One region of the Paenibacillus sp. IHB B 3415 genome, then DNA from elsewhere that is predicted to be linked to it. Evidence: predicted binding sites of a transcription regulator. Region 1 holds the regulator's gene; each other region holds the start of a gene.
The links. Region 1 encodes Rex, which represses fermentation and respiration genes when NADH is low (regulators of the CRP and FNR family bind a similar motif). Its sites were predicted from a motif close to TTGTGAAATATTTCACAA; they were not measured.

Region 2: pflB (formate C-acetyltransferase) is a predicted target of Rex. The motif match lies at 3,216-3,233, and genes of this name have one in related genera.
Region 3: nirB (nitrite reductase large subunit NirB) is a predicted target of Rex. The motif match lies at 2,337-2,354, and genes of this name have one in related genera.

The regions. Positions count from the first base shown of each region.
Region 1 is NZ_JUEI01000098.1:6,414-10,787, forward strand. It holds gene dinG (ATP-dependent DNA helicase DinG) at 1-941, shown strand, start outside; gene QW71_RS31190 (redox-sensing transcriptional repressor Rex) at 1,093-1,746, shown strand; gene QW71_RS31195 (amidohydrolase) at 1,733-3,034, shown strand; gene QW71_RS31200 (DUF5590 domain-containing protein) at 3,061-3,582, shown strand; gene QW71_RS31205 (aminoglycoside adenylyltransferase domain-containing protein) at 3,878-4,374, shown strand, end outside.
Region 2 is NZ_JUEI01000013.1:86,890-91,263, reverse strand. It holds gene pflA (pyruvate formate-lyase-activating protein) at 8-745, opposite strand; gene pflB (formate C-acetyltransferase) at 866-3,127, opposite strand; gene adhE (bifunctional acetaldehyde-CoA/alcohol dehydrogenase) at 3,389-4,374, opposite strand, start outside.
Region 3 is NZ_JUEI01000013.1:62,010-66,383, forward strand. It holds gene QW71_RS07150 (hypothetical protein) at 1-293, opposite strand, end outside; gene QW71_RS07155 (helix-turn-helix transcriptional regulator) at 280-495, opposite strand; gene ric (iron-sulfur cluster repair di-iron protein) at 729-1,424, shown strand; gene QW71_RS07165 (hypothetical protein) at 1,568-2,254, shown strand; gene nirB (nitrite reductase large subunit NirB) at 2,458-4,374, shown strand, end outside.

The sequences.
Region 1 (4,374 bases):
GTTTCTTTATGGGACTGAACGACGAGAATATCGTCTACTGGCTGGAGGGGAGCGGCAATTACCGCGGCAAATCGCTGCAGATGTATGCCGTTCCGGTGGATGTGAGCACCCAGCTCAGGGAGCTGTTCTTCGACAAGAAGAAGAGTATCATCCTGACCTCGGCCACCTTGTCTGTGGATAAGTCATTCCAGTTCATGATAGATAATCTCGGTCTTGGTGAGGCTGCAGAGCAGGGCCGTCTGATGACAGCCCTGCTTCCGTCGCCGTTCAAATACCGTGAGCAGGCACTGCTTGTCATTCCCCGTGATTTCCCGAGTGTCAAGGGAAGCATTGGGGATGCCCGCTTTGTGGATACACTGGTCCATTCTCTGGCAGAAACTGCCGTGGCTACCCGCGGGCGGATGCTTGTGCTCTTCACCTCCTACAAGATGCTGCGCCAGGTCTATGATCCGCTGAAGGAGGCCCTGGCTTCGCAGGATATCGCGGTGCTTGGACAGGGCGTAGAAGGCGGCAGCCGGAGCAAGCTGATCCGGCGGTTCCAGGACAGTTCGGCGTCTGTCTTGCTGGGTACGAGCAGCTTCTGGGAAGGTGTAGATATTCCCGGGGAAGCTTTGACCTGTCTGGCCATTGTCAGACTTCCGTTCCAGCCGCCTAATCATCCGCTGGCTGAAGCGAAGTCGGAGCTGCTCCAGGCACAGAAGAAGAATCCGTTCATGAAGCTGTCCGTCCCGCAGGCCGTAATCCGCTTCAAGCAAGGCTTCGGGCGGCTGGTCCGCACCGCGCAGGACCGCGGAATCGTTATTGTATATGATACCAGGGTAATCGAATCTTATTATGGGAAGTATTTCCTGTATTCGCTGCCCGGTCCCAAGATGGAGCATATGCTGACGGATCAGATCGTTCCGCGGATTGCAGAATGGCTTGAAGATGGCGGGGTTTAATAATCCGTCGCCGGTTGATATTATGTATAAGTAATTATTGTTCTGAAGTCCCGCGCTCCACGGCTGCTGCCCACCGGGCAGTCCCGGAGCACGGTTCCTATAACCGGCTTATCACGAAGCATATGCTATCAAACTTTTAGGAGGAGAAAACATGAAATCGGATAAAATATCGGAGGCCGTCGTTCGCAGACTCCCAGTGTACCTGCGTTTCCTGAACGATCTCCAAAAACGTGAAATCTCAACAGTTTCTTCTCAGGAGCTGGGACAGAAGCTTGATCTCAACCCCGCCCAGATCCGCAAGGACCTGGCTTATTTTGGTGATTTCGGCAGAAAGGGCATTGGTTATGATGTCTCTTATCTGATCGAGAAGATCCGACATATTCTTAAGCTGGACCAGCAGATTAATGTAGCTCTGGTAGGTGCAGGTAATCTCGGCCACGCCTTGTCGAATTACAATGCCTACTTGAAGGATACGATGAAGATTACAGCTGTATTTGATGCTTATGAGCCTAAGGTAGGCCAGCAGATCAACTCGCTGACTGTTCAGCCGATGAGTGAGCTGGGGGATACCATCCGTGCACAGGGCATCCGCATCGGGATTATTACCGTTCCGGACAGTGAAGCACAGAACGTTGCTGACATTCTGGTAGATTCGGGCATTGAGGCGATCCTGAATTTTGCCCCTGTAATTCTTAAGACTCCGGCTAATATCCGGATTCATGCCGCCGATTTCACTACGGATTTGCAGAGTCTGGCGTATTATTTGCATGACGGAAAGGACGAAGCTGAAGATGAGCAGCAATAAAACCATTATTAAAGACGGCCGTTTTCTGGTACCTGGCAGTGATAAGCCGGTGCTGAGCGGTTATATGACCATCGAAAATGATCTGATTACTTACATAGGTGAAGCGAAGCCTGTAATTGAAGAGGGCGCAGAGGTTATTGACGGCAGCCGTCTGCTGTTCATGCCCGGCCTGGTCAACACCCACGGCCATGCGGCGATGTCGCTGCTGCGCGGCTACGGCGATGATATGGTGCTGCAGGCTTGGCTGCAGGAAAAAATGTGGCCGATGGAAGAGAAATTCACCGGTGAAGATGTGTACTGGGGAACCTCTTTGTCTGTTCTTGAGATGCTGAAGGGCGGCACTACGACCTTCCTCGATATGTATGATCATATGGACCGGGTTGCTGAGGTTACAGAGCAGTCAGGCATCCGTGCAGTACTTATGCGCGGTGTTATTGGCCTGTGTCCGGAAGAGGTGCAGAATCACAAGCTGGCTGAGGCGATTGCTTTTGCCCGGAACTGGCATGGCAAGGCTGACGGCAGAATTACTGCGATGCTCTCGCCGCATGCGCCTTACACCTGTCCTCCGGAGTTTTTCATGAAGTTTGTCCAGGCGGCTCATGATCTTGATCTGCCGATGCACACGCATATGTCCGAAACGCGTCATGAAGTGGAGCAGAATGTGGCCGATTACGGCCTGCGTCCGGTCGCTCATCTGGAGAAGCTGGGAATGTTCACCCGGCCGTCCCTGATCGCCCACGGTGTTCATCTGAACGATGAAGAGATTGAGATTCTGGCCCGCCACAATGTTGGCGTATCCCATAATCCCGGCAGCAACCTGAAGCTGGCCAGCGGAGTAGCCCGTGTTCCTGAGCTGCTTAGAGCAGGAGTTAAGGTCTCCCTGGGTACGGACGGTGCGGCAAGCAACAACAACCTGGATATGTTCGAAGAAATGCGGCTGGCCGCGCTGATTCACAAAGGCGTAAGCGGTGATCCTACAGCAGTACCGGCTCCAGAGGCGCTGCTGATGGCGACCGAATATGGTGCACAGTCTATTTTCCTGAACCAGGTAGGCCGGCTTGCAGCAGGGATGAAGGCCGACTTCATCGCGATTGATATTGATCAGCCGCATTTGCTGCCGCATACCGATCTTTTGTCCCATGCGGTATATTCAGCCAGTGGCAAGGATGTGGAGCATGTCTGGGTGAACGGCAAACAGGTTGTGAAGCACGGACAATGCCTGACACTAGATGAAGAAGCCATCCGCCGCAAAGCGCAGGAAACGTTCGAGGGGCTGCTTAAACGGTAATACAGGTTATATGGAAAGGAAGCTGCATGTTGAAGAAGAGGAGAAAATGGCTTCCGTTGGGGATTTCCCTGGTTCTGCTCCTTCTGTTCGGACTAAGCCAGTTTTATGCCTACATTATGAAGGATCAGTGGAACGAGCGGAGTGAAGCCAAAGAGATTGCCAGAGCGCGGGACGGCTTAACTGAGGTATCCAAAGCACAGAAATCCGTCTGGGATGAAAATGCGATTTACTGGGTGCTTACCGGAAAAAATGATGCAGGAACCGAGCTGATGGTTTGGGTCCGCTTTACCAAGGAAGGCCAGCCAGCCGGAGGCGACAACGATTTATACGCGGAGGAGCTCAGCAAAGGGACTTCTGAGGCGCAAATCCGTGATATTATAGCTGCCCAGCTTCCGGGTATTACGATTAAGCGGCTGCTGCCGGGAGTGTATAACGGAGAATATGCCTGGCAGCTGTTCTACAAAAAGGACGGCAGGTTCTATTACAGCTTCTACCGCTTCACAGACGGCAGTGCCATCGGTGAAGGGTATAGCCTGCCTAACCGGTAAGCGGCAGCAGGCAGTATATTACAATTTAAGCGGGGGAAACAGAGTCACTGTTCTCCTGCTTTTTTGTTGAAATGAAAAGTTGATTTTAGGGGGAGAACGGCTAGAATTATTCTTGCGCTTGTGGCTCCGGGTTAACTATGGCTTAATTATAAATGTAAAGCTGACGGCTGGAGAGCCGGTTGAAGATCTGACAGTATCAATCCGTATATATGGAAATACATATGATTTGCAATACTGTAATACACAAAATCAGCAGCAGAAACGTTCGTGATTTGCATACAGGGGGATGAATAAAATGGAAGTTCTGGCTTATTTAGATCAAGCGGTGGAACTGTTCAAGGATGAGCTTGGGACCAATCTGTCGGGGATCTATTTGCATGGTTCGCTGGCTATGGGCTGCTTTCATCAGGATCGAAGTGATATTGATCTGCTGATTGTCGTACACGACAAGCTGCCTGTAGAGGTCAGCAGGAAATTGGCCACAAAAGTGATTGCTTATCACGACAGTCTGCCGAACCGGCGCGGGGTTGAGCTAACTATAGTACTGAAGAAATATTTGAAGAATTTTGTACATCCAACACCTTTTGAGTTTCATTTCTCGGACTTTCATCTGGACCGGTATAGAAATGATGAGCATTATCTGTGCGGGGGGTTTGAGGATGCCGATCTGGCGGCACATTTCGCGGTCGTATATCAGCGGGGGATTATCCTGTATGGTGAGCCTATACGGGAAGCATTTCTGCCGGTAGACCGGCAGTACTACCTGGATTCCATTCTTGGTGATATTGGAGA
Region 2 (4,374 bases), on a different contig from region 1:
TATGAATTTATACCAGAGCAGACTGTTTACGGCCCTCTTCAATCAGCCGGTATGCACGCTGCACTTCTTCTTCATCCGGTGACTCCACCCCTTCAAGCTCGTAGGGACGGCCAAGCTCTTTCCATTTATAAATCCCCATTACATGATAAGGCAGGATTTCGAACTTCTCTACTCCATTAAGCGTGCCAATGAACCGGCCGAGATTCTGCAGATCCTCTTCCTTATTATGAATGCCGGGAACGTATACGTGGCGAATCCACATTTTACGGTTATTATCTGACAACCAGCGGGCAAGCTTTAAGGTACGGTCATTGGATTTGCCAGTCAGCTTAATATGAGCTTCATCATCGATGTGCTTCAGATCCAGTAGTACAAGATCGGTAACATCCAGCAAGTCGCTGATTTTCGAACCATCATTATAGCCGTTAGTATCAAGCGTAGTATGCAAATTCCAGCGTTTCTTCACTTCGGTGAACAGCTGTTTGACGAAATGCGCCTGCAGCGTAGGTTCTCCGCCAGATACGGTAAGACCGCCACCGGAAGTTTTATAATAATTCAGGTAAGGTTCAATTTCCGCCAGCACTTCTTCAACGGTCATTTCCTTGCCTTCATTCAATCCCCAGGTATCCGGGTTGTGGCAATACTGACACTTAAGTAGGCAGCCCTGCATAAAAAGCACGAAGCGGATACCCGGGCCATCCACCGTTCCAAAAGTTTCTAAGGAGTGGATATGTCCTTTAAGCATGAGATGTCATCCTTTCAAAAAGCTTAAAATTTTAATTACTTTTAAACAAGAGTGTACCGCCCTCTTGCAAGGGCGGCAGCTCTTTGATTTATTTTAATTCTTGATCTGCAAGAACAATTCTTACATGGAATCGTGGAATGTACGGTTGATAACATCCAACTGTTGTTCGCGGGTCAGCTTGATGAAGTTAACAGCATAGCCGGATACGCGAATGGTCAATTGTGGGTAGTTCTCAGGGTGATCCATTGCATCAATCAGCTGCTCACGGTTAAATACGTTAACGTTCAAGTGCTGAGCGTTGTTGTGGAAGTATCCGTCCATCATGAATACCAGGTTGGACTTACGGGATTCTTCGTCTTTACCCAGAGCCTTAGGAACGATCGAGAATGTGTTGGAGATACCATCCTGTGCATCGGAGTAAGGCAGTTTAGCAACAGAGTTCAGGGAAGCAAGTGCACCCTTCTTGTCGCGTCCGTGCATTGGGTTAGCACCAGGTGCGAACGGTTCGCCTTTTTTACGTCCATCAGGAGTAGTACCAGTCTTCTTACCATAAACAACGTTCGAAGTGATAGTCAATACCGATTGAGTTGGTACAGCATCACGGTAAGTTTTGTTTTTACGGATCATGCTCATGAAGGTTTCAACCAGTTCAACCGCGATGTTGTCAACAGCGTCGTCGTTGTTACCGTAGCAAGGGAATTCACCTTCAGTTTCGAAGTCGATAGCAATACCTTCTTCGTTGCGGATCGGTTTAACCTTAGCGTATTTAATTGCGCTCAGGGAGTCGGCAGCAACGGACAGACCGGCAATACCGCAAGCCATAGTACGCAGAATGTCGCGGTCATGCAGCGCCATTTCGATACGTTCGTAGGAATATTTGTCATGCATGTAGTGAATGATGTTCAGCGTGTTGACATAAGTCTTAGCCAGCCATTCCATCATCGGTTTGAAACGTTTCATTACTTCGTCGTAATCAAGGTATTCGGAAGTGATCGCCGGATATTCAGGACCTACCTGAGCGCCGGATTTTTCATCCTTACCACCGTTGATTGCATACAGCAGGGCTTTTGCCAGGTTGGCACGGGCACCGAAGAACTGCATTTGTTTACCGATACGCATTGGGGATACGCAGCAGGCAATCGCGTAATCTTCACCCCAATATGGACGCATTACATCATCGTTCTCATATTGGATCGCACTGGTTTCGATAGAAACCTTAGCACAATATTTTTTGAAGCCTTCAGGCAGCTTTTCGGACCACAGTACAGTCAGGTTTGGTTCTGGTGCAGGTCCCAGGTTGTACAGGGTATGCAGGAAACGGAAGCTGTTCTTGGTTACGCGTGTTGTTCCGTCTTCAGCCATACCACCGATGGATTCAGTTACCCAAGTAGGGTCGCCGGAGAACAGATCATTATAGTCAGGCGTACGCAGGAATTTCACGATACGCAGTTTCATTACGAAATGGTCAACGATTTCTTGTGCTTGCTCTTCAGTAAGAGTACCTTCTTCGAAATCACGTTGTACATAGATATCAAGGAAAGAGGATACGCGTCCGAGGGACATTGCGGCACCGTTCTGCTCTTTAACTGCAGCCAGATAACCGAAGTATACCCATTGAGTAGCTTCTTTGAAGTTATTAGCTGGTTTGGAGATATCAAGACCATGAGCAGCAGCCATTTGTTTCAGTTCGCCCAGAGCACGCATTTGCTCGGACAGCTCTTCACGCAGACGAATTACTTCTTCTGTCATGGAATCCACTTCAAGCTCAGTCAATTGTTGCTTCTTGTCTTTAATCAGGAAATCAATACCATACAGAGCAATACGGCGATAGTCGCCGATGATACGTCCGCGGCCATAAGCATCAGGAAGACCTGTAATTACGCCGGATTTACGCACAGCTCTCATGTCTGGTGTATATGCATCAAATACGCCTTGGTTATGCGTTTTGCGGATGTTCGTGAACATGTCAACGATATTTTGCGGAAGCTCGAAGCCATAAGCTTTAGTAGCGTCGATCATCATTTTGATACCGCCGAACGGTTGAATGGAACGTCTGAAAGGAGCATCAGTCTGAACGCCGACAATTTGTTCCTTGTCCTTGTCGATGTAGCCTGGATTGTGGGAAGTGATAGTGGAGACAGTATCGAGGGATACATCCCATACGCCGCCTCTTTCTCTTTCTTCCTTGCTAAGCTGGGAGATAATCTTCCACAGTTCAGTGGTGTTGCTGGTAGGACCTACCAGGAATTCTTCATTTCCTTCATACGGCTTGATGTTCTTGGCAATAAAGTTATTAACGTCAACTTTCTTAGCCCATGTACCCTTAGTAAAACTTCTCCAACCCGACTTAACCTCTTGTACTTCTCTTTCAATCACCGACATGCTAAATCCCTCCATTTATATTTAGTATATTTGTAGAGATCGCGGGCTTGAAGGTTAATCCCGTGTCTCGTGATCCCATAGCTATTGGTTGTTATAAAATTCACAATCGCGGCTTCATAACTGGGATCGTTGTTTATATAAACATTTTAGTTTATTTTCTGAAAAAGGACTGTGACAAATATCACTCTTTCGGTGATATTTGTCACTTCCATCCAGTTCCATATTAACCTTTAACCTTATTCTTTGCCAGGCAATCTTAGATTAGTTGTCGAATCTTCCGTAGAATGCGTTGCGGTATACATCAGCAAGCTCAGATACCAGCGGCATTTTTGGGTTGGCAGTTGTACATTGGTCTTCAAATGCACGGTCAGCCAGGTAATCTACACGGGATTCGAAGTCCTTAGGATCAAAGCCGAGAGCCGAGAAGGATTCTTCGATGCCGAGTTTTTTGTTCATGTCGCGGATTGCATTGATCAGGCTGGTTACGCCTTCTTCGGTAGTGCGTGCAGGCAATCCTAGAATGCGGGCGATTTCAGCATACCGTTCGTCAGCTACAAAGTGCGAATATTTAGGGAACGCAGCGAACTTCGTAGGTTTCTTAGCATTGTAACGGATAACATGCGGCATCAGGATAGCATTGGTACGGCCATGTGCTGTGTGATACTGTCCGCCCCATTTGTGCGCCAAGCTGTGGTTGATACCCAGGAATGCATTAGCAAATGCCATACCGGCAAGTGTCGAAGCGTTGTGCATTTTTTCGCGGGCAAGCTTGTCGCCTTGCAGTGCGGATTTCTCCAGCCACTGGAATACCAGTTGAATGGCTTTGATTGCCAAACCGTCGGAATAGTCACTAGCCATTACAGATACATAAGCTTCAATTGCATGTGTCAATACATCCATACCTGTATCGGCAACAGCAGTTTTCGGCAAGCTGTATACAAACTCAGGATCAATAATAGCTACGTCTGGAGTCAGCTCATAATCAGCAAGCGGATACTTAGTATTATTGCCAGTTGTCTTATCAGTAATTACTGCGAACGATGTTACTTCGGAACCCGTACCGGAAGTTGTTGGAATCGCAACGAATTTCGCTTTGTTGCCGAGCTTAGGGAATTTGTATACCCGTTTGCGGATATCCATGAACTTCTGTTTCAGGCCGTTGAAGTCTGCATCCGGGTGTTCGTAGAACAACCACATTCCTTTTGCAGCATCCATTGGGGAACCGCCGCCGAGTGCGATGATGCAGT
Region 3 (4,374 bases), on a different contig from region 1:
ATACATACTGCAATCAGAATTGCTAGAAGGATAACGGCTACGCTTCTGCTATTAGCTGTCAGGCCCTCCCGTCCAGGTCCTACATAGGAACCGTTCCAGATCAGACGTACCAAATAGGAGCCGACACCAATCATAAAAATAACATAATTACTCAATGGATACTTGAGCCACTGTATTCCGTAATTATGCAGGCCCATATCCGCCAACAGCAGGAAGGCCAGTAAAATAAATGACTGATTCCCCGCTTTGTTCCGCTTCAACAGTTGTCTTTCGTCCAGGTTAGCTTTGCTCATGCTCAGTTCCCTCCCAAAAAAGTTGATCCAGCGTCTTACCCAGTGTTAGGCAAATATCAATACATAACCTGATGGTGGGATTGTAGTCACCGTTCTCAATCGCAATAATCGTCTGTCTGGTGACTCCCACAGCATCCGCCAGCTGCTTCTGCGACATGTCTTTTGCCGCTCTTGAGGCCTTAAGCCTCAGGTTTTTCCTCATTCCCTCACCTCGTGTAAATTGTAATATATATTTAACATTATGTCTACTATATTATACATGATGGATTTTTTTTAAATCATTCCGTTCAATAAAATTTTATATATCCAGTGCGTACAATCACTAGTCCATCCTCCTGCCGGTGTTAAGGTGTAAAGGTGATCAGCAACTAAAAACCTATACCCATAACATGAGGAGGGGCCACAATGGCGTCCAATCAATTAAACGATATAACAATTCAATCAGGTTTTACCTCTGAAGCAATGGTCAGAGACATCGTCCTGCAGTTCCCTAAGGCTGCGGATTATTTCAAGGCTAAGCGTATTGATTTCTGCTGTGGAGGCGCGAAGCCGCTGGCTGAAGCTGCTGCCGAGAAAGGGCTTGATCCGGAAGCGATGATTCACGATCTGAACAAGCTGCAGGAAGAGCATCCGGTGCTGGAAGAGGATACAGCCTGGAACGAGGCCTCCTCTGAAGAGCTGGTGAATTATATCGTGAACAAGCATCACCGCTACCTGCGTGAAGAGCTTCCGCTAATCAGCCAGAATGTGACCAAAGTCTTCCGCGTGCATGGCGAGGATTCTCCGCATCTGGGTGAGATGCACCGCCTGTTTAATCTTTTACGCGAAGATCTGCTTCAGCATACGGCGAAGGAAGAAGAGAGCGAATTCCCTAAAATGCTGGCCTACACACAGAACCCGACTGAAGAAGGCCTATCGGAGCTGCGCGGCCTGCTGCATAATCTGGAAGCTGAGCATGACGGGGCCGGTGAGATCCTCCGCGAACTCCGCCGGGTAACCAATGATTACACACCGCCTGCGCATGCCTGCACGACTTACCGCCTGACCTATGCACGCCTTGAGGAGCTGGAAGGTATGACCTTTGAGCATGTGCATCTGGAGAACAATATCCTGTTCCTGCGTTATCAATAAAATGTATTGCTACGGAAAGTCCCTTCGGGGACTTTTTTGTTATAAAGAACGTAAGGTTTAGAACAGAAATAATTTGAGAACAGGTCTTCTATGCGGTATCCTTAAAGAGTCAGGGATATTACATAAGAAGGCGGTGCCGTGGAATGTCCACGAAATGGATGGGGCGCTTACTGCTGTGCCTTGTTTTTATAATCACAGCCAGCGGCTGCAGCTCGGTTCTGGGACCGGGAAACACCGGCGGAAGCACAGGACTATCTTTTTCAATTCTGGTGGGTGAACGTGAAATGGCCGGTACCTCCGGCAGACTGCTTAACGAAGCTTATAAAGAAGGTAATTCCTTCATAGAACTGCTGAGAAAGAGCGGGATCGTTACTTTTGCTGCAGACGGCTATAGTATTCTTGAGGTCAATAGGGTTGCGCTTAGTCAGGATATGATGTGGGAAGTACAGGTGAACAGCAAGAAACTTACGGACTGGAACAGTACAATCGAGGCTGGAGCGGCGATTGTCTTCACGGCGCAGCCGGCCGCAGCCGGGGCGTTATTTCAACCGGTTATCCTTACGGTGAACGGCGGGAGTGAACAGCCTGAGCTGACGCATTCGCATGTGCTGTCCTTTACGGAAGATTTGTCAGTGAAGGGACTTATGAAGAACAGCGGGATGATTAAGCTGGCAGAAAATAACAAGACGGTTCTTACCGTAATGGATTACACGCCACTCAGCAGTGAGGAGTGGAAACTGAAGGTTAATGACAAAGCGCTGCTGGGCAATGGTGTGGATATGAAGCTCAGACCGCAGGACAAGCTGGAGATATCACTGGTTCTAAAGTAATTACGATAGCGGAATCCGTTTTAGCGGATACAAGGATTTCTGTGCCGAGTGCGCGGGGTCCTTTTTTTGTGTCTTTTACTTTATGTGAAATGTTTCACATTTAATGTGACTGGAATCACAAATGCCGGGGAATTTTGGGCAGTATAATTTCACTATAAAGCAAGTTTGTGAAGAAATCTGAGTTTTGAAGGAGGGTCCTACCAGTGACAGCGAACAGAGAAAAGTTAGTGCTGATTGGCAATGGCATGGCGGGTGTAGGCACTATTGAGCAGATTTTAAAGCTGGGCGGCGCTTATGATATCACGATCTTCGGCAGTGAGCCGCATCCCAATTACAACCGGATTATGCTGTCCTATGTTCTCGAAGGCAGTAAAACCATTGAAGATATTATCCTGAATGACCGTCAGTGGTATGAGGATAACAATATTACCCTGCATACTGGAACGACTGTCATCCGGATTGATGAACAAACCAGGCAGGTGATTACAGATAACGGACAGGCGGTTCATTACGACAAGGTTATCATTGCTACGGGTTCTAATTCGTTTATATTACCTGTTCCGGGCAGTACAAAGGACGGGGTAGTCGGCTTCCGTGATATCGCAGATTGCGATGCCATGCTGGCCGCAGCGAAGCAATACCGCACGGCAGCTGTAATCGGCGGAGGTCTGCTTGGTCTTGAAGCAGCCAAAGGCCTCGTGAATCTGGGGATGGACGTTACCGTTGTGCATCTGCTCGAGGATTTGATGGAACGGCAGCTGGACCGTACGGCATCTTCTATGCTGCAGGCGGAGCTTGCGCGTCAAGGTGTGAAATTCGCCATGGGCAAGCAGACGGTCGAATTGACTGGAGAAGAGCGGGTTACGGGGCTGCGCTTCAGTGACGGCAGTGAGTTGCCCGCAGAATTTGTGGTAATGGCAGTCGGAATTAAACCTAATGTTCAGCTTGCCAAGGATAGCGGCATCGAGGTTAACCGCGGGATTGTCGTCAATGACTATCTGCAGACCTCCATGGCTAACGTGTATTCTGTCGGTGAATGTACGGAGCACCGGGGGACCTGCTATGGTCTGGTAGCGCCGCTTTTCGAGCAGGGGATGGTACTGGCCAAGCATTTGTCAGGTGTGCAGACTCCGGGATACGAAGGTTCGGTTGTCGCGACGAAGCTCAAGATTTCCGGTGTTGATGTTTTCTCGGCCGGAGAGTTCACCGAAACAGCGGAGCATACCGTCATATCCGCCAAGGATGAGTGGAAGAGAACCTATAAGAAGATTTTGCTCAAAAACAACATTATTGTCGGTGCGGTTCTGTTCGGTGATGTAACGGAATCAGCGAGCCTGCAGAAGCTGGTGAAGCAGGGAACAGAAATGACCGATGAGATCTATGGAGAGGTCATGGGCACAGGCTGCTGCGGCGGAGGCGGAGCCAAGAAAGGTCTATCCGTTGAAGCAATGGCCGATGAAGAAATTGTCTGCGGCTGCAACGGGGTTACCAAAAAGGCGATTGTTGATGCCGTTACGGAGAATGGCTTCACTACAGTGGATGAAATCAAAGCCTGCACCGGAGCGACCCGTTCCTGCGGCGGCTGTAAGCCAGTTGTTGAGCAGATTCTGCAGTTCGTATTAGGGGACAGCTTCCAGCAAAGCGTCAAGCAGGGGATCTGCAGCTGCACCCCGCTTAGCCGGGATGAGATTGTAGCCGAAATTACGGCTAAAGGGCTCAAAACCACCAAAGAAGTTATGCATGTGCTGGACTGGAAGCAGCCGGAAGGCTGTTCTAAATGCCGTCCTGCTGTGAACTATTATCTGGGTATGATCTATCCGGACACCCATGAGGACGAGAAGGAATCGCGCTTCGTTAATGAACGGATGAGCGCCAATATTCAGAAGGACGGAACTTATACGGTTATTCCGCGGATGTACGGAGGGGTTACCACTCCCGAGGATTTGAAACGGATTGCCGATGTTTCCCTGAAATATGATGTGAAGGTTGTGAAGGTGACCGGCGGGCAACGTCTGGATCTGATCGGTGTCAAAAAAGAGGATGTACCGAAGGTGTGGGAGGAGCTGGATATGCCGTCCGGCTATGGCTATGCGAAATCCCTGCGCACTGTGAAGACCTGT